DNA from 3 places in the uncultured Paenibacillus sp. genome. Region 1 is predicted to be linked to each of the others. Evidence: riboswitches for the same ligand, from Rfam matches in the RefSeq annotation. Region 1 holds a riboswitch; each other region holds the start of a gene.
The links. Region 1 has a riboswitch for thiamine pyrophosphate ahead of thiC (phosphomethylpyrimidine synthase ThiC). Riboswitches for the same ligand answer to the same signal wherever they lie in the genome.
Positions count from the first base shown of each region.

Region 1 (7,853 bases):
AGCACCGCATCGTCCTCGACGCCGTCCAGGTTCACGCGCCGTACGGCGAACGTCACGACCTCCGCGCCGCACGCATCCAGCGCCTGCTGCATGACGGCCGGGCTCGGAAACCGTCCGGTTCCGAGAAACAGCCGGGAACGCAGCGTTTTTCCGCCGATTACGAGCCTATCCATTACGGGCTCTTCCCTCGTCATCGCCACTTCAACCCCCTCCCACAAAATGAATCAGCTCCAGCGAAGCCCCGCTCCGGAGCGGGGTGCGATCCCATGCCCCGCGCTGTACGATTTCACCGTCCAGCTCCGCGACAATACGTTTGTCCCCGAGGCCGTACGATTCGATCAACTGACGCAGAGAGCCGGGCCGAACACGCTCCTCCCGGCCGTTGATCCGCACTGCGATCGAGCCGTCCGAGCCATCGTCGGAGCCGATACCGGAACCTGATCCGAAACCTGATTCGGATTCTGAGCCTGAGCCGGCGCTCGTAACCATGCCAAAACCCGCATCGGCTCCTTGCGCCCCGACAGCCGCCTGAATCTTCGCCTTGAACGTACGGCAAACACCGGCCGGATCCGGGCTCCCGACAATCGCCGACACCGCGCACAGCCTCGTCGCCCCGGCAGCCAGCACTTCTTCCGCGTTATCCGGAGTAATCCCGCCGATCGCCACCCACGGAATGCGAATTTCCGCCGCAACCTGCCGAACGTAAGATGTCGTCACCGCCTGCCTGCCGGGCTTCGTGCCGGTCGGGAACACGGGACCGACGCCGATATAATCGGCTCCGGCAAGCTCGGCCTCCCTCGCCTGCCCGACGGCATGCGTCGAGATCCCGATGATGCGGTCCGGACCAAGCCGTCTTCTGGCTTCCGCAATCGGCATATCCTCCTGGCCGAGATGCACGCCGTCGGCATCCGACGCAATGGCGATATCAAGATGGTCGTTCACGATAAACGGCACGCCGTATCGCCTGGTCAACTCGCGAAGCGCCCGCGCCTTCTCCAGAAGCTCGCCGGGCGCCGCGGTCTTGTCGCGAAGCTGCAAGATATCGGCGCCTCCGGCCAAGGCGGCTTCCATCACCTCTATCATCGACCGCCCGGGATGATTGTTTTCACCTGTGATGACATAGAGGGAAAAATCACGTTCCAACGCCATGTCGAATGCCAGCCTCCCTCTCCGTTTCATAATCGTTCACGTATTCGCCGCATAGACGAACCGCCTCCGCAATGTCCGAAGTGCCTTGAACAAGTACGCGCCCATCCGGAAAAAGAACAAGCCGAACGCCCCCGTCAAGCGACGCCCGGAGCAAATAAGGATTGCGGTCGACGGCGACGCCCGCGGACAGCCAGCGGCGTTCAAAAGCGTCCAGCTCCAGCGGCCGGCCTGTCGTCACCTGCACCGTATCGCGTCCGCACAGGGCCGCCGCGGCGAAGCTTTGTCTTGTGTCGCCGCTTCCCGCCGCGCGACCGCTGCTATCCGCCTCTCGGTCGACGCTTCCCGCTTCCCGGTCGACGCCGCCTACCGCCCGACCGCCGCTTGCGGTCACCCGGTCGCGGCGATCCGCGGGCTCCCGATCGCCGCCTGAGGGCGCATCGCGTTCCACCGATGCCGGCCGTTCCCCGCCGCATACGGGGCAATCCGGCTGCGGCGCGGGCAGCCTCATCTCGCGAACCGCAAAAGGCCACAGCGCCGCCGAAAGCCAGGTGCCGCGCATCGCCTCACGCCTGCCGGCGAGCCACTTCAACGCTTCACCCGCCTGAAGCGCGGCTACGAGCTCGACCGCCGGCGAAATCACGCCCGCCGTATCGCACGTCTCGCCATCGCCGCCGTCCTCTCCGCCGATCACGCAGCGCAGGCATGCCGTCTCGCCGGGAATAAACGCCGCGCTCATTCCCTGCGCGCCGGTCACACCGCCGTACAGCAACGGAATGCCGCGGCTGTAGCAGGCATCGTTCAACGCAAGCCTGGCCGCCGCATTATCCGTCCCGTCAAGCACGAGATCCACGCCCCTCGTGAGCTCCGACGCTTCCCGCCGGCCGACGTCGGCCACATGCTCCTCAACCGTCACGGCGCTGTTGATGCCGCGCAATCTGCGGGCCGCCGCGACGGCTTTCGGCAGCGCCAGCCGCGCGTCCTCCTCGTCGAACAGCACCTGCCGCTGCAGGTTGCTCGGCTCGACGTAATCGCGGTCCGCGAGCCGGACCAGCCCGACGCCGGCGCGAACCATATGCTGCGCCAGCGAGGCGCCTAGCGCCCCGGCGCCCACTATCAGCACCGCGGCTTCGCCCAGCCGGCGCTGTCCGCTTTCGCCGATCGGCGCAAACCGGATTTGGCGGGAGTAACGCTCGCGCCATTCCGCAGCCGGTTCTTCCATCCCCGTCAAACCGGCCGCGGCCTCACGCATAAATTTTGCCGCCTCCGGCCTTGAACGACTCCGACTGCTCCTTCATCCCGGCCGCAATCGCTTCTTCGGTGTCGAGGCCGTTCTTTTCCGCGTAGTCGCGGATGTCCTGGGTAATCCGCATGCTGCAGAACTTAGGCCCGCACATCGAGCAGAAATGCGCCGACTTCGCCGCTTCCGCCGGCAGCGTCTCGTCGTGATAGGACATCGCCCGCTCCGGATCGAGCGACAGATGGAACTGGTCGCGCCAGCGGAACTCGAACCTCGCCTTGGACAGCGCATCGTCGCGCATCCGCGCGCGCGGATGCCCTTTGGCGAGGTCTGCCGCGTGGGCCGCGATTTTGTAGGCGATCACGCCGTCCTTGACGTCCTCTTTGTTCGGCAGGCCAAGGTGTTCTTTCGGCGTTACGTAGCAGAGCATCGCGGTGCCGAACCAACCGATCATCGCGGCGCCGATCGCCGACGTAATGTGGTCGTAGCCCGGCGCGATATCGGTCGTCAGCGGTCCGAGCGTGTAGAACGGCGCTTCGCCGCACACCTCCATCTGGCGGTCGACGTTCTCCTTGATCAGATGCATCGGCACATGGCCGGGTCCCTCGATCATTACCTGCACATCGTGCTTCCAGGCGATTTGCGTCAGCTCGCCGAGCGTATCCAGCTCCGCGAACTGCGCCTCGTCGTTCGCATCGGCGATCGAGCCCGGCCGCAGGCCGTCGCCCAGCGAGAACGTCACGTCGTAGGCTTTCATGATCTCGCAAATCTCTTCAAAATGCGTATACAGGAAGTTCTCCTTGTGGTGCGCCAGGCACCAGGCCGCCATAATCGAGCCGCCGCGCGAGACGATGCCGGTCACCCGCTTTGCCGTCAGCGGCACGTAACGAAGCAGCACGCCCGCATGGATCGTGAAGTAATCGACGCCCTGCTCGGCCTGCTCGATGAGCGTATCGCGGAACACTTCCCACGTCAGATCCTCCGCCACGCCGTTCACCTTCTCCAGCGCCTGGTAGATCGGCACCGTGCCGACCGGCACGGGGGAATTGCGAACGATCCACTCGCGCGTCGTGTGGATGTTGCGTCCCGTGGACAGATCCATAATCGTATCCGCGCCCCAGCGGGTCGCCCACGTCATTTTCTCGACCTCTTCCTCGATCGAAGAGGCAACCGCGGAGTTGCCGATGTTGGCGTTGATTTTCACGTGAAAATGACGCCCGATGATCATCGGCTCGCTCTCGGGATGATTGACGTTCGCCGGAATGACCGCGCGGCCCGCCGCCACCTCCGCACGCACGAATTCGGGATCCATCCCCTCGCGCACGGCGATGAACTGCATCTCCGGCGTGACGATCCCTTTGCGGGCATAGTGCAGCTGCGTCACATTGCCGCCGGCTTTGGCGCGCAGCGGCTTCCGGTCCAGCCCGGGAAACCGTTCCGCGCCGAGCTCCTCCGCCTTCTCCGCCGATCGGAAGCCGTTATCCTCCGGACGAAGCGTTCTTCCTTCATACGTTTCGGTGTCCTCCCGCTCGGCAATCCAGCCCTCGCGCAAGCCCGGCAGCCCTTTGCGGACGTCGGCCGTGTAAGACGGATCCGTATAAGGACCGCTTGCGTCATAGACGAGCACCGGCTCGTTCGGAATTTCCTCTCCGCGCACCGAGCTCGGCTCAAGCGCGATTTCCCGCATCGGAACACGCACATCCCCGCGCGGTCCGTTCACGTACGTTTTCCGGCTGCCCGGCAGTGGAGTCGTTAAAATGGACATAAAAATACCTCCTAGGATACAAGTCGTTATCCACCAGGAGGCAAGAGGGAGTCACGGCCGCGAGCCGTGACGTCTATGCCCGCCGCGTCTTCGATCACAAGCCGGCACGCCGCCGTCCGCGCCGCTCCGCTCGCCGGAAAAGGGGCCTTCCGCGCCCTCAGGGACGCAAAAAAGCCGCTTCGGCGAGGAAGCGGCTGAAACATGCGGGCGGCGGCGGCCGCAAGGTTTCCGCGCGGATTGCTCCGCGCCGGACGGAAGCGGCTGCGTGAAACGGATGGCCGGGCATATTCCCACTTTCCTACGCTGGCATAACCCAGATCAGGTTCGAAGGGACCAAGGCGTTTCGCCTTATCTCAGCCCGCGGGGGGCGCCCCTAGTGGATACATGCTTAGACTATAAACGTAAGCCTTCGTTATTGTCAACCCTTGACTTGCCGGGTTGTCGTTGATTTGCCGGGTGTCGAATTGCCCAACGGCTACCACGTCACCAGCCCTTTCGCGCCCGGCGCGTCGCTGCTGATCATATCGATCACCGGCACCGTATAGGCGATCAGGATAAGCGCGACGGCAATCCCGATCCAGACGCTCCAGCGCTCGAGGTAACGAGGCGTAGGCGCCGCATCCGCTTCCGCTTCGGCGATCGGAAACTCCTCCTCGCCCTTCGGCGCGCGCAGCAGCCCGATGATGATGCCGACCAGAATGAGCACGCCGACGAACAGGATCACGCCCCCGACGGCGACCGTTACGTAATAGGGAATCCAGGCGGCGGCTTCCGGATTGCCCTGGTACGTCGTGTACGCCGTTCTGCGCGGCGCGCCGAACAGGCCGACCAGATGCATCGCTCCCGACATCAGGAACATGCCGACCGCCCAGACGATCGTCTGGATGATGCCCCAGCGGTGCAATTTCGCCGTCAGCTTGCGCCCGGTTACGGCAGGAATCAGCCAATAGGCAATGCCGAAAAAGGTCAGCGCGACGCTGGACGCCACCGTCAGATGAAAATGCCCCGTTACAAAAAGCGTATTGTGCACGACCGCGTTCATCTGGTTGCTCGCGTTGACAAGACCGCCTGCCCCTGCAGGAATGAAGATGACCATTCCCATAAACGGCGCGAAGAAACGCGCGTCCTTCCAGGGCAGCTTTCGCAGCCAGCCGAACAGCCCTGTGCCTCCGCGCTTGCGTCCGGCCATCTCAAACGTGGCGAACAGCGAGAAGGCGGTCATCAGGGACGGGATGACGACCATGAAGGTGAGCACGACCTGCAGGTATTTCCAGAACGGCGTGATACCAGGCTCCATAAGCTGGTGGTGGAAGCCGACCGGAATCGAGAACAGCAGGAACAGCAGAAAAGCCAGCCGTGCAAGCGAATCGCTGAACAGCTTGCCGCCGATCATTTTCGGCACGCATACGTACCAGCACATGTAAGCCGGCAGCAGCCAGAAGTAGACGAGCGGATGGCCGAAATACCAGAACAGCGTCCGGCTCAGCACAACGTCGACCGTGTCGACCCAGCCGAACGACCAGGGCAGCAGCTGGAACAGCACCTCCACGGCAACGCCGAGCGTCGCGATCAGCCACAGCGCCATCGTCACGATGCCCATGAAGGCGAACAGCGGCGAGGTCTGGCCCTTGTGCGTTTTTTTCCAATAGCTGTAATTGCGGATCATGCCCGCGCCGCTGATCCAGCTGCCGACGACGATCAGCACCAGTGCGATATAGAACAACGAGTCGGCTTTCATCGGCGCATAGAACGTATACAGCACCGTCGCCTTGTTGAGCAGGATCATGATCGTGCCGAGCACGGTGCCCAGCCCCATGATCGCAAAGCCTGCCCAGCCGAGGCGTCTTGCGCTGTCGAGCAGATGCCCGCCCAATGTTTTGGCCAGGCCCGCGTAGATGAAGCCCATGATGAAAAATGTTGTAAAAATGAGTGCCATCAGCACGCCGTGCGCGGTCAGAAGCTGATAGTAGCCGATGTTCGCCGGCAGCGTTACCATTCCGCCGCGGACAAGGCCCTGCAGCAGGCCGGCGATGCCGCCGATCAGCAACGCGGCAAAGGCAAAAAGCACGTGCGCGAGCACCAGGGCGCTGTCGCGGCGGTCGAAAGGCCTGTGCGTCCCATTGGAAGCTGTCATTTGCATGGTCATTTTACCCTTTCACGACGATTTTCGTCTGCATGTATTCATGCCCGATTCCGCAGTACTCATTGCAGAGGATCAAATACTCCCCGGGCTTGTCGAACGTATGGGTGACGCGGCTGACCTCGCCCGGAACGACCATCATGTTCACGTTGGTGCGCGGAATCGCGAAGCCGTGGACGACGTCGGTAGCCGTCACGACGAAGTCGACCGTCGCTCCGGCGGGAACTTCCATGGGCTGGCGCGGCTCGAAGCCGAACGCGAAGCCAAGCATGACCGCTTCGTACCGGTTATCCCCGATCTGCCTCAGGCCCGGCTTGTCGAAGGGCGGAGTCTCCGCCGCCTTCGCCGGATCGATCGCCTGCTGCTTGCCGCTCGGCGGCTGCATGCCTTGCGCGAATGCCGATACGCCGAGCACGGTGAGGAATACGACGAGCATCGCGATGCCGATGGCAAGCCAAATTTTTTCAAGCTTGTGAATGTGCATGTTGGTTCGGACCCCCCTTGATTTATCGGTTAATGAAAAGCAAATAGACGGCCGTCCAAGACGCAGCCAGGATGAAACCGAGGAGCAGTACGGCGGCGAATGCGCCTTTGAGCTGCGGATCCCGTTCCTTTTTCACGAGCGTTCCCTCCCATCGTCTCATGCCCCGATTGTACGTGCCGAAAAGGGCGTAAAGTTGTGAGGGAAATCACACGGCCGCCAATAATTGCGACGGATTTGTGACGGCAGTCACAGCGACGAACGACACAATAACCCCGAAAAAGAGAAGCAAAGCTCCGCGGCGTATTCTTATAAAAACAAAATAACCTGCCCTTCCCGGAACAGGTTGAAATACGTCTTCATTCATGTTTATGAAAGCGGCCGGCGCCGGAGGCCTCACTTGCGCTCCAGCATTTTCGCCAGCAGGAACGGCCCCAGATACCCGGCGCCGATCAGAAAAAACGGATTCGCAAAAAACCTGTGCACCTCCGTCATGAACACGGTATCGTGCAGGATCGTAGCCGCCACGCTCTCCCCCGCGATCGCGAACACCGCAAACAACGCCGCTGCCCCCGCCCAATCCGTCGCCTTCAAGGCCCTCATGCTCATCCGCCTGATCCACCACAGCAGCGCGGTCCCCGCGGCCAGGCCGGCCGCCATCAGCCATACCATCTTCATCACCTCTTCCGCCAGCATCGCCGGATCGAATACCATTCATACATCCGCCTGTTTATGAATGCCCGCCTGTGCGGGAAACCGAATCCGGGCGAAGCGGGAACCGCTTCCGTCTATTGATTTGTCCCTGAGGTTATGTCACACTAAGGCTTGAAAAGTCAGAGAGGACGTGAAGAAAGTCGAATGACCAGATGGTTGCTGCGGTCGATGACCGAGCTTGGCTCGCGCAAATGGATTTCGCGATTAACCGGACGGTTCGCCCAATCCCCCGCAAGCCGCCGGCTCATTCCGCGATTCGCCAAAATGTACGGCATAGCGGTGCACGAAGCGGAGAAACAGCTGCATGAATACGGCACCCTAAACGAATTTTTCACGCGGCGGCTGAAAGCCGGCGCGAGAACGGTCG
Region 1 covers NZ_CAUPYC010000089.1:6,237-14,089, forward strand. The annotation lists gene RWM61_RS18815 (thiazole synthase) at 1-194, opposite strand, end outside; gene thiE (thiamine phosphate synthase) at 202-1,149, opposite strand; gene RWM61_RS18825 (ThiF family adenylyltransferase) at 1,133-2,398, opposite strand; gene thiC (phosphomethylpyrimidine synthase ThiC) at 2,391-4,151, opposite strand; TPP riboswitch at 4,430-4,536, opposite strand; gene RWM61_RS18835 (b(o/a)3-type cytochrome-c oxidase subunit 1) at 4,627-6,291, opposite strand; gene RWM61_RS18840 (cytochrome c oxidase subunit II) at 6,299-6,775, opposite strand; gene RWM61_RS18845 (cytochrome c oxidase subunit 2A) at 6,798-6,911, opposite strand; gene RWM61_RS18850 (hypothetical protein) at 7,169-7,486, opposite strand; gene asd (archaetidylserine decarboxylase) at 7,631-7,853, shown strand, end outside.

Region 2 (7,853 bases), on a different contig from region 1:
AATCCAAAACACAGAATTTATCGGACCGTGCTGCGAGATGGTTATTTTACATAGCGCTGGGTGCCGGTTTGCTCACTCTCCTCACGTGGTTATCCATGGGTTACAGTTTTGATTTCGCCATGCAGCGGATGGTCACCGTCATGATTATCGCTTGTCCGCATGCACTGGGCCTGGCCGTTCCTCTTGTCGTATCCACATCCACATCAATAGCGGCCCAAAAAGGGCTGTTGATTCGCAACCGCACCGCATTTGAGGAAGCTCGAAAGTTGAACGCGGTCGTGTTCGATAAAACCGGTACTTTGACACAAGGGAAATTCGGGATTACCGACATTGTTCCGTCTGCCGGCTTCGAGGAAACGGAGATCCTCTCCCTTGTCGGTTCGCTGGAAGCCCAATCCGAGCATCCGATTTCCAAAGGTGTGGTAGAGGAAGTGAAGAAGCGCGACATTACGCTGTCCCGGCCGGAATCGTTCGAAGCGATGACGGGCAAAGGCCTTAAAGGCATAGTCAATGGCAAGGACGTTAAAGTCGTGAGTCCCGGTTATATGGAGCAGGAGAACATTCCCTATCGGATTGAAGACTACAGCAGGCTTTCTTCACAAGGAAAAACCGTTGTTTTCGCAATAATCGACGGTCGATTTGCCGGAATGATCGCTTTGGCGGACCAAGTCAGGGAAAGTGCCAAAAACGCAGTGGACAAATTGAAAACCCTGGGCATCCACTCCATGATGCTGACCGGCGACAACAAGCAGGTAGCGGAATGGGTTGGGGGCAAGCTCAATCTGGATGAGATCTATGCCGAAGTCCTCCCTCATGAAAAAGCGAACAAAATTGCTGAAATCCAAGGCGGCGGCTATCGCGTGGCCATGACCGGAGACGGGGTAAACGACGCTCCGGCGTTGGCTAAAGCCGACCTGGGGATTGCAGTGGGAGCCGGAACGGATGTGGCCATTGAGACGGCGGATGTGATCCTGGTGCGAAGCGATCCGGAGGACGTGGCTTCCATTCTGGAATTGTCCAAGAAAACATACAGCAAAATGATTCAAAACTTATGGTGGGCAACCGGGTATAATATCGTTGCCATCCCATTGGCAGCCGGCGTATTTTATGGCGCGGGCATTCTTTTAAACCCCGCTTTGGGAGCTGTTCTGATGTCGCTCAGCACGATTGTCGTCGCGATTAATGCCAAGCTGTTGAAAGCATGAAGATTTGCCGCCCCGCCGGTGAGGCGAAGGAACTGCAAGAATAAGGTTGTAAAATTGGCAAACAGCAAAGCGGGTTCTTTCCATCGGTTTTCATGCTGGAGAGAACCCGGTTATCCATCAGGTTGTTATGTTTTGATAGGGAGGCTGCCGATGGCCTCCTCTTTCAGACGTTTTCTCGTGTTCCAGTCGAAACGCCGCGCGTTGCTCCAAAAATTGAAATCCCCTGTGTAATACCCTTCATTGTCCACTTGCAATCTTTTTCGGGCGATCATCTTGACGTAGCCGATCACCCGGCTGAAAGTAGCGATGTCATCACTGCCGCAGACGGGGCAAGCGGAAATGTTTTTCCCATCTTCCGCGACGATTTGTGAGCTGCAGTCCAGACAACTCGTGAGCGTTGGCGTCAAAGTGATGTATTGGATCGGTTTATCGAATATTTTCTTTAAATAATCGGCCAATCGTTTTGGCTGAAGCCTGCTTTCAAGGAAATGGTGCAAAATGCTTCCGGACGTCGCGTAAGCTTGAAATTCGGCGCTGTTTTCGATTTGCCGCAAAAAGTCGTCTTCACTGAACGGAAGCATGCAGCCCGATGTCAAATACACATTTTCCCCCGTTCCCTGGACGAAGATGTCCCGATTGTTGCGTTGTGCCCATTTCACATCGTGGCGCGCCAATTTGATAGCCGCATTTTCTCCGGGCGCATACTCGATTCCGCAGGCTACTTTGTCTCTCACGATAAATTCGTTGATTTTTTCCGTCATAAATTGCATGATCCGGTGCGCCAGCTGTTTCCCTTCCTTGTTGTTCATTCCATCGGGGTAACCGATATTGACCAGCCCTTCATGCATGCCGGAAACTGCAAATACGTTGAAATAGTTGGACAAGTCGCGGTTCAATGCGAAAAAAGTCGGATACAGCTGCCGGTTTCGCTCGATCCATCTCCGTTTGGCCATATGCCCTTCCTGCATGACGTTCAGAAACTCTTCGATTTTCGTGAAAAGCAGCGTTTCATCGTGACCGTATTCCAACAGCCCCCGATTCAGGTTCAAGTTCAGCACTTGCACAGCGCCCGTCGATCCGGTCGAACTGCCGAAAATGCCGCTGCCGAGTCTCGACAGTACGGTTAAATCGATTTGCAGCCTGCAGCACAAGCTGCGGCTTACTTCCGGATCACGTGGTTTGATGTACGGATTGAGACGGCGATAGCGTTCATTCTTGAACGGCTCGGTTCGGAAATTCTCGAAATATACTCCGCCCCAGCGGTACATGCCGTCCAGCATTTCGAGGAACAGCCGGTTTTCATAATCGAATGCGTCATCAATCGGTACGGTTAACAGCGGAAAAGTGAACGGGATGCCGGTACCGGTTCCCTGCTTCATGACTTCGATTACGGCCTGGTTGATCCGATCGAAGTATTCGGATGGAATGTCGCGGTAACGAATGTCGAGAGGCGTACCGCCGATCACGACGAAATCGTCCTTGATTTCGTCGGAAGGCTTGCCGAACTCCAGCGTAATGTTGGTGAATGCCGATTGGGATCCGCCGCGCAATGGCATATTCATTTCCCAGATCAGGCTTTGGAACAGCTGCTTCAGTTCGTCCTCCGTGAAGCGGCGTCCTTTGACCGTTTCCTCGTAATACAGGTAGGAAGCGGAAATCGTCGTCATTTGCGACAACATGACGGCACCGGATACTTGCTGGGACATCAGCACGACGATGTTGCTGAAATGCCGGAGCAGCGTTTCAAGCTTTCGAGTCGGTTTCGAGGACATCATATTTTTGGCCAGCGTGGGGATTCCGGCAGCAGCGATGTCTTTGCAAGCGACGCTCAAGCAATATGGGCTTAATTGTTTATCATGAATATAGATTACGCCGTCCCGATACAATTCGGTCAGTTTGGCCGGTAAAATGTGCTGCAGCAAATATTCTTCTTCCGCAAAGTTGGTCAGGTTATGCCGCAACAACGGCAATGAATAAACGAAATTGCTGTTTTCCCTTTTCAAATAATCGGCCTGTTTGGTTTCCGACGGTGATGTAAACGTATCGATGATTTCCTTGGAATGACGAAACATGGTGTTTCCTCCGTTCGATGGTGAATGATTTTATCGGGTGACTTGCGGCGGGTGGAAGGGATTCAAGAAATAGGGCACAACACTGTCGTATTTGGTTTTTAATCCGTTCACATACTCTTGAATTCGTTCAAAGTATTCATCGCTGAGCAGCGGATATCGCACCGTTCTCACTTGGCTTAACCGGCTATTGTGCCGAATGACGGTTTCCACCGACTCAAGGATGTCCCGGCAACAACGTTTCGTAGGGACGGTTCCGATAATCGCTTCGAATAGCTCTCGGTCATCCTCGGGATCGAGACAGTGATACGGCAGCTTCATATCGATATGAACGCCGTCAACCAAATTGTCGGCAAGCATTCGCTGCAATTTACGCGGGAACGTGCCGTTGGTAAAAACAATGATTTTCCCTTTGAAGATCTTTCGCACCCGATTGAGAAAATGACTAATTTCCGAAGCCTCGTTCATCATGAATTCCCCGCCGCTGAATAACACGGCATCGAACATATCGTTGCATTCGCCCAAGCGCTCGATAACTTGTTCGGCGGTTAAATGGCCGTCCGGTTTTTTGGCTATCAATTCGTCATGATTATGACAACCGTAACAGCGCATGTTGCAGCCGTTCCAAGCGTGAATGAGCAGCGATACGTGACCGGGCAAATCATCGAACGTACGAATGAAACGGGGATAAAAAGCCAGCATCCGATTCTCCTTTCCGCGAAAAAAGGCATTTCCAACCACCATCCCCAAAATGAGGTCAGAAATGCCCGTATACATAGAACCAATCGGTTACATACACGAATAACACCTCCCTATCTTCCTTAGGTTAAGCAGTGTCGTCGTTTATGGCAGGTCTCCTGGCTTCGGGTCCATGCGAACGCCGCTTCCTTCCCGTTTCAAGGTGAAACAGTGGATTGCGTGCGGCGTCGCTCGCCGTAACAGTGGAGGGACCGCGTCGGATTTTCACCGAACTTCCCTTTTCAATCGGTCACTTGCATGAAAATGATCCGATACCATAAACCACTATATTTAGTTGTTGGAATGAATGCTAATACAATATATTGAAAAAGTAAAGTGATGGTTGTCATTCGATAATTTTTTATCCGGATTGTGATAAACATCATAAGGTTTATTCTTTGATCTGTGGTATGATTGCCGGGAAAAATCTTGAAAGAACAGTAAACTTGAGATGCACGAGCGGGAGCTGGAAGTTGATCCGGCTGAGAGGAAGGCTGCATTCGCCTTCGACCGCAGAACCTGGTCTGGGTAATGCCAGCGTAGGAATCATGATCTTCTGCCGATCGCAGGGCGCATAGATTCCTATGCGCTATTTTTGTTATTGGAGGAGAAAAGATGATGGGTGATGCTTTTAGTATTGGCGGCGCAACGCTGTCCAGCCGTTTGTTTGTGGGCACGGGCAAATTCGGGAACGATTCCGTGATTTCCGATGTAATCGGACGTTCCGGCGCGCAGGTTATTACGGTAGCGGTAAGGCGAATCGATTTCAATTCGTCCTTTGAAGATGGTTTGACGCACATACCGGACGGCATGAAACTGCTTCCCAATACATCCGGCGCCCGGAATGCGCAGGAAGCCGTACGAATCGCCCTTCTCTCGAGAGAGGGCGGGATGGGGAATTGGATCAAAATCGAGGTTATTCCCGATCAAACCTACCTGCTTCCGGACAATGAAGAAACGATTCAAGCGACATCGATATTGGCGAAGGAGGGGTTTGTCGTTTTTCCTTATATGAATCCGGATCTCATTGCCGCCAAACGGATGCGGGACGCCGGCGCCGCGGCGGTGATGCCTCTCGGAGCGCCGATCGGCTCGAACCGGGGACTGCAGACGAAAGAAATGATCCGCATCTTGATTGAAGAACTCGACGTGCCCGTCATTGTCGATGCGGGGATCGGCAAACCTTCCGAAGCGGCGGAAGCGATGGAAATGGGAGCGGCGGCGGTATTGATCAATACGGCGATCGCGACCTCGGGGGATCCCGCGTCCATGGCCGAGGCGTTCGCAAGCGCCGTTCATGCCGGACGGCTTGCTTATCGATCCGGTTTGGGACCGGTCAAGCAGACGGCGGAGGCTTCTTCCCCGTTAACGGGATTTTTGGGGGGAGAGGGGGAGGCGAATTGAGCTTTTATGAAATCTATTGCAAATCGAAAGAAATGGAATATTCTGAAGCTTTCCGGGAAGCTTCCGGGCAGGATGTGCTCCGCATTTTACGGAAAGACCGACTGAATGAACAGGATTTCCTGATGCTGCTGTCGCCCGCTGCCGGTTCGTGCCTGGAAGCGATGGCTCAAAAAGCGCACCGGCTGACGGTTCAACATTTCGGCCGTACGATTTTGCTGTTCGCTCCTTTATACGTGTCGGACTACTGCGTCAATTCCTGCGCATACTGCAGCTTCAGCGTCGAACATGTTTTTTCGAGAAAAAAACTCGCGATGCGTGAGGTTGAAAGAGAAGGCGCCGCGATCGCGGCTGCAGGAATCAAACATCTTTTGCTGTTGACGGGCGAATCCCCGCAGCAATCGAATCATGATTACTTGAAGGCCTGCATCCTTATCTTATCGAAGCATTTCGCTTCTGTTTCATTGGAAGTTCAACCGATGGACAAATCGCAGTACGCCGATCTTATCGACAATGGCGTGGACGGCCTGACTCTTTATCAGGAAACGTACAAAGAGGATACATATCGCGAGTTACACCGGAAGGGCCCGAAGCGAAATTACTTGTACCGGTTGGATGCGCCGGAAAGGGCCTGTCAAGCCGGAATGAGGACTGTGACGATCGGTCCTCTTCTCGGGCTGGAAGACTGGAGGAAGGAGGTATTTCTGGCGGGGCTGCACGCCCGTTATTTGCAAGCCAGGTATCCCGCAACGGAGATCGGTGTGTCGCTTCCCCGGATCCGCCCGCATTTGGGAGGGTGGAGCCCGGGATCAACCGTGAACGATAAAGAGTTGGTTCAGGCTATGCTGGCGATGCGATTGTTTTTGCCGCGGGCGGGAATTACTCTCTCGACCAGGGAAAGCAAGACATTTCGCAACCGGTTGCTCCGATTGGGCGTGACCAAAATGTCGGCCGGTTCATCCACCGCTGTCGGCGGTTATTCGGACGATAAAGCCGGCATCCCTCAATTTGAAACGTCCGACGAACGCAGTGTCAAAGAAATGCGGTTGTTTTTGCAAAGCCAAGGTTATCAACCGTTACTGGCGGATTGGCCGAAGTTCGGCGGACGTAATATGGCGGTTCATTCCTATAAGTCGTGATCGGAATGACTCACCGCTTTCACCCTCACAACAAGTGGTTTCATTTATGCAGTTTTCCTTTTCATGAATAAGGGTATATTTACTACGTTATGTAATTTTATAATAAGGAACGCTTAATTGCGGTAAAGCTTCCGAATAAGAACGATTCGATGGAGGAAATGATAAAAAAAGGAACACATTAAGGAAATTCGGTAGCGATGATGCAGAATCAAATTTCATAGTAAAGAGGTGAACGCAATGATCAAAGATTACCGTAATGAACACAACGATCATGCTTCGCATCAAGCGGCAACGGCTGTACACGATTGAAATCTACGCCGGAGTCCTTCCGCATGAAAAAGTGGACAAAATCGCGGAAATTCAACGCGCAGGGCATCGGGTGGCCATGACCGGAGACGGGGTGAACGACGCTCCGGCACTGGCGAAGGCCGACCTGGGAATCGCGGTGGGAGCCGGCACGGATGTAGCCATTGAAACGGCCGATGTAATCCTGGTGAGAAGCGATCCGAAGGACGTCGTTTCGATTCTTGAACTGTCCAAGAAAACATACAGCAAAATGGTGCAAAATCTATGGTGGGCGACCGGGTACAATATCGTGGCGATTCCGTTGGCAGCCGGCGTTCTGTACGGCGCCGGAATTCTGTTGACCCCCGCTGTGGGAGCTGTTCTTATGTCTCTCAGCACCATTGTCGTTGCCGTTAATGCCAAGCTGTTGAAGGCATAATGATCCGGCATATGTGTTCGACAAGCGAACGGAATGTGTTTAGGCAGATGAAGGAGATCATGTTCGCGCCGCAGTTGTCGAAGGAGATCATTTATGCTCGGTTTCCTTTTATGTCGTGCATTCCGGTATACGTTCCAATGCGATCGTGAACAGGATTCTGCTGCCTTTCGTCGTCCTGTTCGGATTTTTTGTAGCGGCTTCGAATTCCCCCCCACAAAGATTGCTCCCTGCTGTTCCCCCTTTTCGAGAATGGATTTGGATCTGTATGAGAAGGGAATCATCTTGGTGGAATTGACATCCCTCTGACGGGCGCGCTGGCGATATTCGGACCTTACGAACCGGATCGTTGCTTGCATTATTCGCTCTTAAGATTGCGGCATCTCAAATCCCGATCAGCGATCATATGTTCATGGCCATCCTGGCCAAAGCATACCTTCCCTTCTCGCTGCTCTTCGCTTTGATTTTATCCGTCCGGTTATGAAACCCCGGCAATCTCGATATGTTGAGCAGCGGGGTATGGGATTTATGCATAATCGTGCCTGCTGTAACAGACGCCTGATGCTTGCAACGCGTGCAT
Region 2 covers NZ_CAUPYC010000042.1:27,397-35,249, forward strand. The annotation lists gene RWM61_RS13555 (copper-translocating P-type ATPase) at 1-1,205, shown strand, start outside; gene nrdD (anaerobic ribonucleoside-triphosphate reductase) at 1,331-3,277, opposite strand; gene RWM61_RS13565 (radical SAM protein) at 3,308-4,051, opposite strand; cobalamin riboswitch at 4,104-4,307, opposite strand; TPP riboswitch at 4,462-4,575, shown strand; gene RWM61_RS13570 (thiazole synthase) at 4,631-5,416, shown strand; gene thiH (2-iminoacetate synthase ThiH) at 5,413-6,552, shown strand; partial or broken gene RWM61_RS13580 (HAD-IC family P-type ATPase) at 6,860-7,276, shown strand; partial or broken gene RWM61_RS13585 (transposase) at 7,781-7,853, opposite strand, start outside.
Region 2: another riboswitch for thiamine pyrophosphate. It lies ahead of RWM61_RS13570 (thiazole synthase); the one in region 1 lies ahead of thiC (phosphomethylpyrimidine synthase ThiC).

Region 3 (7,853 bases), on a different contig from region 1:
CCCGCAAAAGCGACGGGTACGGAAGAACAAATTATGGCCCAGTTCCGCGAGGTGCGCGATTCGATCAAAAGCAGGATTGTGCGGTTTGTCCAGGAAGGCAAGTAATTTTTGCATCATGTTTTTCCCAGGACATGATAACGAACATACATCCACCTGAAAGGCTGGTATCGAATTGGATCTTGAGAAGGAACATAACGAAGACGGGTCGCCTTCGGACAAAACAATAGTCGAGCAGGTGAATATTGAGATGGATCGTAAATTCTACGGAGAAAATGAGGTGCGGCAACCTGAAGAAACGACGGCGCCGTTCATTAACCGCAATCAGAGTTGAATCGCGGACTTGCGGTGTGACCGATTTTTGTCGAAATTTAACATACGCTTTACACACCCAGGCATCTCATTTGATCATGGTCAATTAAGATTTGGTAAAAGACAGAGATTAGAGGAGATGGAAGGGGTAGCATGTTAGTGGCAAAACGGATGGAACAAACGTCAATTCCGGTGATTATACCGGAAGTCGAAGAGCGGCCCGGCTATCGTTCGCCGGTGATTTCGGATGCCGTCCGTCCGGCTATATCCGTTCATCCGACCGATTCCTGCGAGCATACGGCCAAATTATTCGAGCTCCATGCGGACGCCGAATGTTTTGTCGTTTGCAACGAGGAACAGGCACCCGTCGGGCTCATTATGCGGGACCGTTTTTTCAGAAACCTGAGCAGGCGGTTCGGCACCGCCCTGTATTATGAAAAGCCGGTTGACCGGCTGATGGATCCGAAGCCGTTCATCGTCGACAAATCGGTGCCGCCCCACGAGCTCTTGGATCGGGCGCTCGGACGGGAGGGAGCATCGTTCTACGATTGTGTCGTCGTTACCGACGGAAGCAAGCTTGCCGGAATTCTGTCGGTTGCCGATCTGCTCGATATTTCCCGGTTGCTCCAGAAACAGGCTATAGAATCTCAAGTCAATACAATCCTGGGAGCCGAGCGTATGATGCTGGAGATTAACGAGGCTGTCACGGCCGTTCGCCGATCGAGCGCCCAAGGAGACGCATTGTCCGAGAAGATGGTCGACCTGACGTTAAAAGGGAAAAATGAGCTGAACGGCGTCGGTGAGGCGTTCTCCGGTTTCGCTGAGCGCACGATCAAGCAAGAGATCCAGATGACAGATCTGCAGAAGCGGGCGAACGGCGTCAACCAAGTGTCCGCCCTGATCCGTGAATTGGCCGATCAATGCAACCTGCTTGCCGTCAATGCGACGATCGAAGCGGCGAGAGCCGGCGAGCATGGAAGGGGCTTTGCCGTCGTGGCTGATGAAATAAGGAAGCTTGCGACACAAACGAAGCGATCGGCGGACGAGATTACGGACACCGTCAAGGCGATACTTGAATCCGTGTCGAAAACAGCCGAGCTTGTCTGTGCCGGCAAAGAGTACGCGGCCTGCAGCGAAGCTTCGGTGTCCCGCGCGGAGGCGGTATTCGAGCAATTATTCCATGCGGCAGCCGACAACAGAACCAGCGCCAGGACAATCGATGCCTTGGCCGCGAAGGCCTATGAACGATCGGAGAAAGTCACGGGAGACATACTCCGATTAAGAAGAGATCTGCAAACTGCAAACCGCCAGTCTTAAAGATTAGTATACATACATGTCGCAACGGTGGAATTTTGCCGCGGTTTTGCTATAATAGGCATAACGACAATCGAATAAGCACCGGGGGAGCTGGGCAGGCCGGCTGAGAGGGTATCCCGCTATACGATACCGACCCTTATACCTGATCTGGATAATGCCAGCGTAGGAACACGGTAAGCCGCGCTTTGACGCGCGTTTCGCTTGCGGAGCGCGAAGGGGTGGCGGTTGTCACGCGAATAGACGCCTTGGGATCGGGGGCGTTTTTTTGTTGTCGAAATATGGGTGGGGGAAGAGAGAGGGACAAGACATGAGGAACAAGGTTCGCAAAGGCTGGAAATGGAGCGTCGCCTTGCTGGCGATTATGCTGGCGCTGGCGGGCTGCGGAAGCGGCGGCAATAACGGCGGGGGAAATAACGGCGCGGCCGGGGAGAACGCCGGCAACGCCGGAGGCGGCAATGCCGCCGCGAACGTTGGGGGAACGAACGGCGAAGCGGGCACGGACGGTGCTGCAGACGGGACGGAAGAGCTCGCGAAGGTGAAGGTGATGCTCGACTGGACGCCGAATACGAACCATACGGGGCTCTACGTCGCGCGCGACAAAGGCTTCTGGCGCGAACGCGGACTGGACGTGGAGATCGTGCAGCCGGGCGAAGGGACGGTCGAGCAGCTGATCGCTTCGGGCGAAGCCGAGTTCGGCGTCAGCTACCAGGAGCAGCTGACGATGGCGCGCACCCAGCAGGTGCCGATCGTGTCGCTGGCGGCCGTGATTCAGCACAACACGTCGGGCTTCGCTTCGCCGGTCGATAAGAACATCAAGACGCCGAAAGATTTCGAGGGCAAGAAGTACGGCGGCTGGGGCTCGCCGGTCGAAGAGGCCGTCATCGGGTCGATCATGCAGGCGGAAGGCGCCGACGTAAGCAAGGTGGAAATCGTCAGCACGGGCGTCACGGACTTTTTCACCTCGGTGAAGCGGGACATCGATTTTGCCTGGATCTATTACGCGTGGACGGGCGTCGAGGCGGAGCTGCGGGGCGAGCCGATCAATATGGTTTATTTGACCGACTACAGCGACAAGCTGGATTACTACACGCCGGTGCTCGCCACGAGCGAGAAAATGATCGCGGACAAGCCGGACATCGTGCGCGCTTTCGTCGAGGGCGCGGCGGAAGGCTATAATTTCGCGATCGACAATCCCGGCGAGGCGGCCGATGTGCTGATTGCGGCAGAGCCCGATTTGAACAAGGAGCTCGTGAAGGCGAGCCAGAAATGGCTGGCCCCTAAGTACCGTGACGACGCGGCCCGCTGGGGCGAGCAGAAGCTTGAGGTATGGTCGAATTACGCGGAGTGGATGACCGAGCGCAAGCTGCTCGAGGGCGAGTTCGACCCGCAGAAGGCGTTCACGAACGACTTTCTGCCGCAATAACGGCGGATGAAGCTTGAACGAGAGGAAGATGGGGAACGATGGCCGACGCGCTGCTGAGCATTCAAATTTTGCCGCACACGCCGAACGGGGAAAGCGTCATTCCGTATGTCGACCGGGCAATCGAGATCGTCAAGGCGACGGGGCTGCCTTACCGGGTCGCGCCGCTCGAGACGACGATGGAGGGCGATATGGACCGGCTGCTTGCGGTGGTGAAGGATATGAACGAGGCGATGGCGGAGATGGGCTGTCCGTCCGTCATTTCGCAGATCAAAATCTACTACAATCCGAAGGACGGCGCCTCGATGGGCCGTCTGCTGGAGAAATATCCCGATGGGCAATAGCCTGCGCAAAGGATGGCCGCCTCTGGCGGTCATTGCCGTTTTCCTGGCCTTGTGGCAGGGCGCCGTCGCCCTTTGGGACATCCCCGCTTACCGGCTCCCCGGTCCGGTTGAAGTGGTCCGGGAGGCGCTGCGGGACGATGTCCGCGCGAGGCTCTGGTCCCATACGCTCGCTACGGGCGCGCGCACGCTGATCGGCCTCGCGCTCGGCGCGCTGGCGGGCGTGCTGCTGTCGGTGCTGCTGCATCTGGTGCCAGGCGCGCGGCGGGCTTTGTCGCCGATTCTTATTCTGTCGCAGAACATACCGGTCATCGTGCTCGGGCCGCTGCTCGTCATTTGGCTCGGCTTCGGGGAACTGCCGAAAATCGTCCTCATCCTGCTTGTCTGTTTTTTTCCGGTTACGCTTTCGATGGTGACGGGACTGCGGCAGGGCGATCCGAAGCTGCATAATTATTTGGCCATGATCGGAGCGGGCAGATGGACCCTCTTTATGAAGCTGGAACTGCCGAACTCGGTGCCGTTTTTGTTCTCGGGTCTCCGGATCGCGGCCGCCTACAGCGTGACGTCCGCGATCGTCGCCGAATGGCTGGGCGCCAAGGACGGGCTCGGTTATTACATCAAGCTCGCGGCGAATGGGTTCGAGACGGCGCGCGTTTTTGCCGGAACGGCGATCGTCGTGCTGTTCAGCCTGCTGCTGTTCGTCGGTGTCGTGCTCGCGGAGCGTCCGTTCGCGCGCTGGCAGCCGAAGCGGGAAGGAGGCGGGACCTGATGAAGCACGCGCTGGAAGTGAACGCGGTGTCGAAACGGTTCGGCGGTGTTGAGGTGCTGGACGGGGTGTCGCTTGCGGTCGGCGAAGGCGAGTTCGTGTCGCTGGTCGGACCGTCGGGCAGCGGCAAAAGCACGCTGTTCCAGATCATCGGCGGCCTGGAGCGGCCGGATTCGGGCGAGATCCGGATGGACGGCCGCAAGGTGACGGGCGAGCGCGGCCTGATCGCTTACATGCCGCAGCAGGCGTCGCTGCTGCCGTGGCGGACCGTGGCCGGCAACGTCGAGCTCGCGCTTGAAATCGCAGGCGTGCGCGGCGGCGAAGCGCGCCGCTTGACGCGCGAATGGCTGATGCGGGTCGGGCTGGAGGGTTACGCGGACGCTTATCCGCATATGCTGTCGGGCGGCATGCAGCAGCGGGTGTCTTTCGTGCGGGCGCTGCTCAGTCCGCGCCGTCTCATGTGCCTCGACGAGCCGTTCGGCGCACTCGACGCCCTGACGCGGATGCATATGCAGCAATGGCTGCTGTCGATATGGGAGGCGAACCGGCGGTCGGTGCTGCTCGTCACCCATAGCATCGAGGAGGCGCTGCTGCTGTCGGACCGGATTATCGTGCTGTCCGATAAGCCGGCCTCGGTGCTTGAGGAGGTCGGCGTGCCGTTCCCGCGTCCGCGGGACGGGCGGTTGTGGAGCTCGCCGGCTTTCAATGCGTTGAAGGAACACATTTACGGGCTGCTGAAGCCGGCGGCGCAAGGCGGTTTCTGAGACCGGCGATGTACCGGGAACGAACCGTTCCGAAGCGACCGAAGACCGCGGCCGCATAAAGGGGGAGTTGCGAATGACGGAGCTGAAGTCGGAGCATGGCGGGATGAAGTGGATCGACAGCCACATTCACCTGGATTTGTACGAGGAGCAGGAGCGGGAGCCGCTGCTTCGGGAAGCTTTTGCGGCGGGCACCGAAGCGGTCGTCGCCGTATCGATGAATCTGGCCTCGTGCCGGGTCAATCGGGGGGTGTGGAGAGCTGATCCGGACCGGGTTTTGCCGGCCTACGGCTTCCACCCCGAGCAGCGGCTGCCGTCCGCGGAGGAAGAGGAGGAACTGTTCGCCTGGATTCGCGAGCGGCACCGCGAGGGCGAGCCGTTCGCGATCGGCGAGGTCGGCCTGCCGTATTATACGCGCACCGAAGCCGAGGCGGCGGGCGAACCATTCGATGAGGCGCCGTATGTGCGCCTGCTGGAGCGGTTCACGGCGCTGGCCGCCGAGCTGGATCGGCCCATCGTGCTGCATGCCGTCTATGACGATGCGGCCAAGGCGTGCGCGCTGCTGGAGAAACACGGCGTGAAGCGGGCGCATTTTCATTGGTTCAAAGGTCCGGAAGAGACGATCCGGAGGATGGCGGCGAACGGCTATTTCGTGTCGGTGACGCCGGACGTTGCGTACGAAGAGGAGATAATGGCGCTTGTCCGCAGCTATCCGGCGGAACTGATCATGACCGAGACGGACGGGCCATGGCCGTTCGGGGGATCTTATGCGGGCAGGCGGACAAGCCCGGTTATGGCGGGCGACGTCGCGGTGCGGATCGCGGCGCTGCGGGGAACGCCCGCAGCCGGGGAAGCGGCCAGGCTGCTCGGGAACGCGAAAGCTTTTTATGGGATCGGAGCCGGGCGCGCTACTTCATGAATAAGCGGATAACGTACAAAATCAGCGACAGCGCGACACTGACCACGATGGACGTGACGATCGGAAAATAGAAGCGGACGTTTTCTTTTTCAACCGCGATATCGCCCGGAAGCCTGCCGAGCGGTATATACTTGCCGACCGCCATCCAGACGAGGCCGACGATGAACAGCACGGCGCCGGCAGCCATCAGCAGCTTCGGAATCGAGTTCATGCGATCACCCTTTTCAATGTTTTTCCTGTATATTACCCTGGAACAAGGAAGTAACGAAAGTGTAACACATACTTAATAATCGCCTCCACCAATCGACAGTATCCGTATAAACGCGGATGTATAATGGATTTGCACATAAACGTTATGTGAAAATGATGGAGGGATTCGCTATGGGAGAGCAAGAGCAAGTATTGAGCGGTCTGGAACTGTCCGAGGCGGCTGAGCAAACGGCAGCGGACGCGGAGCTGGACGAAGCCGTCGAGGAGACGGAAGAAGAGCTCGAAGCCGTCGAAGAGACGGAGGAAGCGGTATCCGGGGACGTCGCGGAAGACGCGGCGGCTGAGGAAAGCATCGCGGAAGCGGACGCCGAAGCGGCAGAAGCGGCAGAAGTGGCAGAAGAAGAAGACGTTTAATACCTCTCCCGATAATCCAGTCACCTTCGAGGCTGTCCCCAAAGCGGATCAATCTGCTTAGGGGACAGCCTTTTCAGCATGGCTCCACCCGGATCAGAAAAGCTCGTCGAGCAGGATGTAGTAATCGATTTTGGCTTGATCGGGTTCCGTTATGCCGTATCGCTCCAGGAAGATCTCCGACCGTGCCTCCAGCCCGTTATACTTGAGGCTGCGGAGCGCGATTCCTACATCCTGGTAGCGGTCCGCCAAGCCGGCGCGGCCCCAGTCCACAAAGCCGCCGATTCCCGAGCGGCCGATCAGTACGTTAGGCACGCAGTAATCGCCATGTGTAAACACGATATCCTCCTCCGGCGGACGCGTCCGAAGCAGTTCTTCCAACAGCTGCGAAGGCTGCTTCCCCCGATTCGCCGCATCGAAATGGGCGGCGTTGACCAGTCCCCGACGAACCCGCTCCGCCGCTTCCTCAAGAACGACATCCAGCTTTCGGTAGAAAGGGCAGCCCCCGGCGCCGACGGAATGGATTTGCTTCAAGCCGTCCGCGTACAGGGTCACAAAACGTTCGGGCTCGGCAAGAACCGGGGCGGACGCGCCGTGCTCTCCCGGCACCGCGGTCGTCAACAGAAAGCGGCTGCCGCCCGATTGTCCGAAAAACAGAATTTCGGGCACCGGCAGCTTCCCGGCCAGCCAGCCGAGCACCCTGTAATCGGAATCGAGCGACTCGTCAGGGGCGATTTTGACAAACGCGGTCTGTTTTTGGCCGGCGGCCGCGATTCGGTACACCTGGCACCCGGATAAACCGACGGTCTCCTGCGTCCAGTCGGCTTCACAGGCCCATTCGGGAAAACCATCGGGCAACGCTGCGGCGACACGCTGCGGCAGTCTCATCAACGTGAATCTCCTTTGCGGTTTCATGCGAAAACGGTTGTCCCCATTATACCTGAAACCCGTTCGGAATTCGCGTCGTCAAAAGGGCAGAGGTGAAGGAGGATGAGGGAGAAAACAAAAAAATAGCAGGCTGGTTTATCTGGGAGCGGCGATGTTGGTGGCGGTCGCTTTGACGGGCTGTTCGGGTCAAAAAGCGCTTCCGGCGGAACGGGAACCGAGGCTGTTCCTGGTCCCGAAACGAGCCTGCCGTCCGAGAACATGGAGCTCGTTCAGCCGGAGGTTGAATTTGCGTCTTATTTTATAAGGCTTTTCACAAAAAATTCGGGGCCCCCTTTCGGGGGCCCCTTTCATGGGAGAGGAGAAACCGGACGAAGAGCTTATGGGGAAACGTAAGCCTTCTCCGCGGTTGTCTACGGCATCTCGCGATGCCGATAACTTAAGGATTGCCGAAACCGGGCCGAATATACCTCGGAACCAAATCTTTTTTGCCAACAGGGGAAAATATGGTACG
Region 3 covers NZ_CAUPYC010000027.1:26,501-34,353, reverse strand. The annotation lists gene arsC (arsenate reductase (thioredoxin)) at 1-105, shown strand, start outside; gene RWM61_RS10630 (methyl-accepting chemotaxis protein) at 463-1,626, shown strand; TPP riboswitch at 1,700-1,813, shown strand; gene RWM61_RS10625 (ABC transporter substrate-binding protein) at 1,934-3,049, shown strand; gene RWM61_RS10620 (MTH1187 family thiamine-binding protein) at 3,088-3,390, shown strand; gene RWM61_RS10615 (ABC transporter permease) at 3,380-4,156, shown strand; gene RWM61_RS10610 (ABC transporter ATP-binding protein) at 4,156-4,917, shown strand; gene RWM61_RS10605 (TatD family hydrolase) at 4,991-5,833, shown strand; gene RWM61_RS10600 (DUF2905 domain-containing protein) at 5,823-6,044, opposite strand; gene RWM61_RS10595 (hypothetical protein) at 6,215-6,457, shown strand; gene RWM61_RS10590 (APH(3') family aminoglycoside O-phosphotransferase) at 6,551-7,342, opposite strand.
Region 3: another riboswitch for thiamine pyrophosphate. It lies ahead of RWM61_RS10625 (ABC transporter substrate-binding protein); the one in region 1 lies ahead of thiC (phosphomethylpyrimidine synthase ThiC).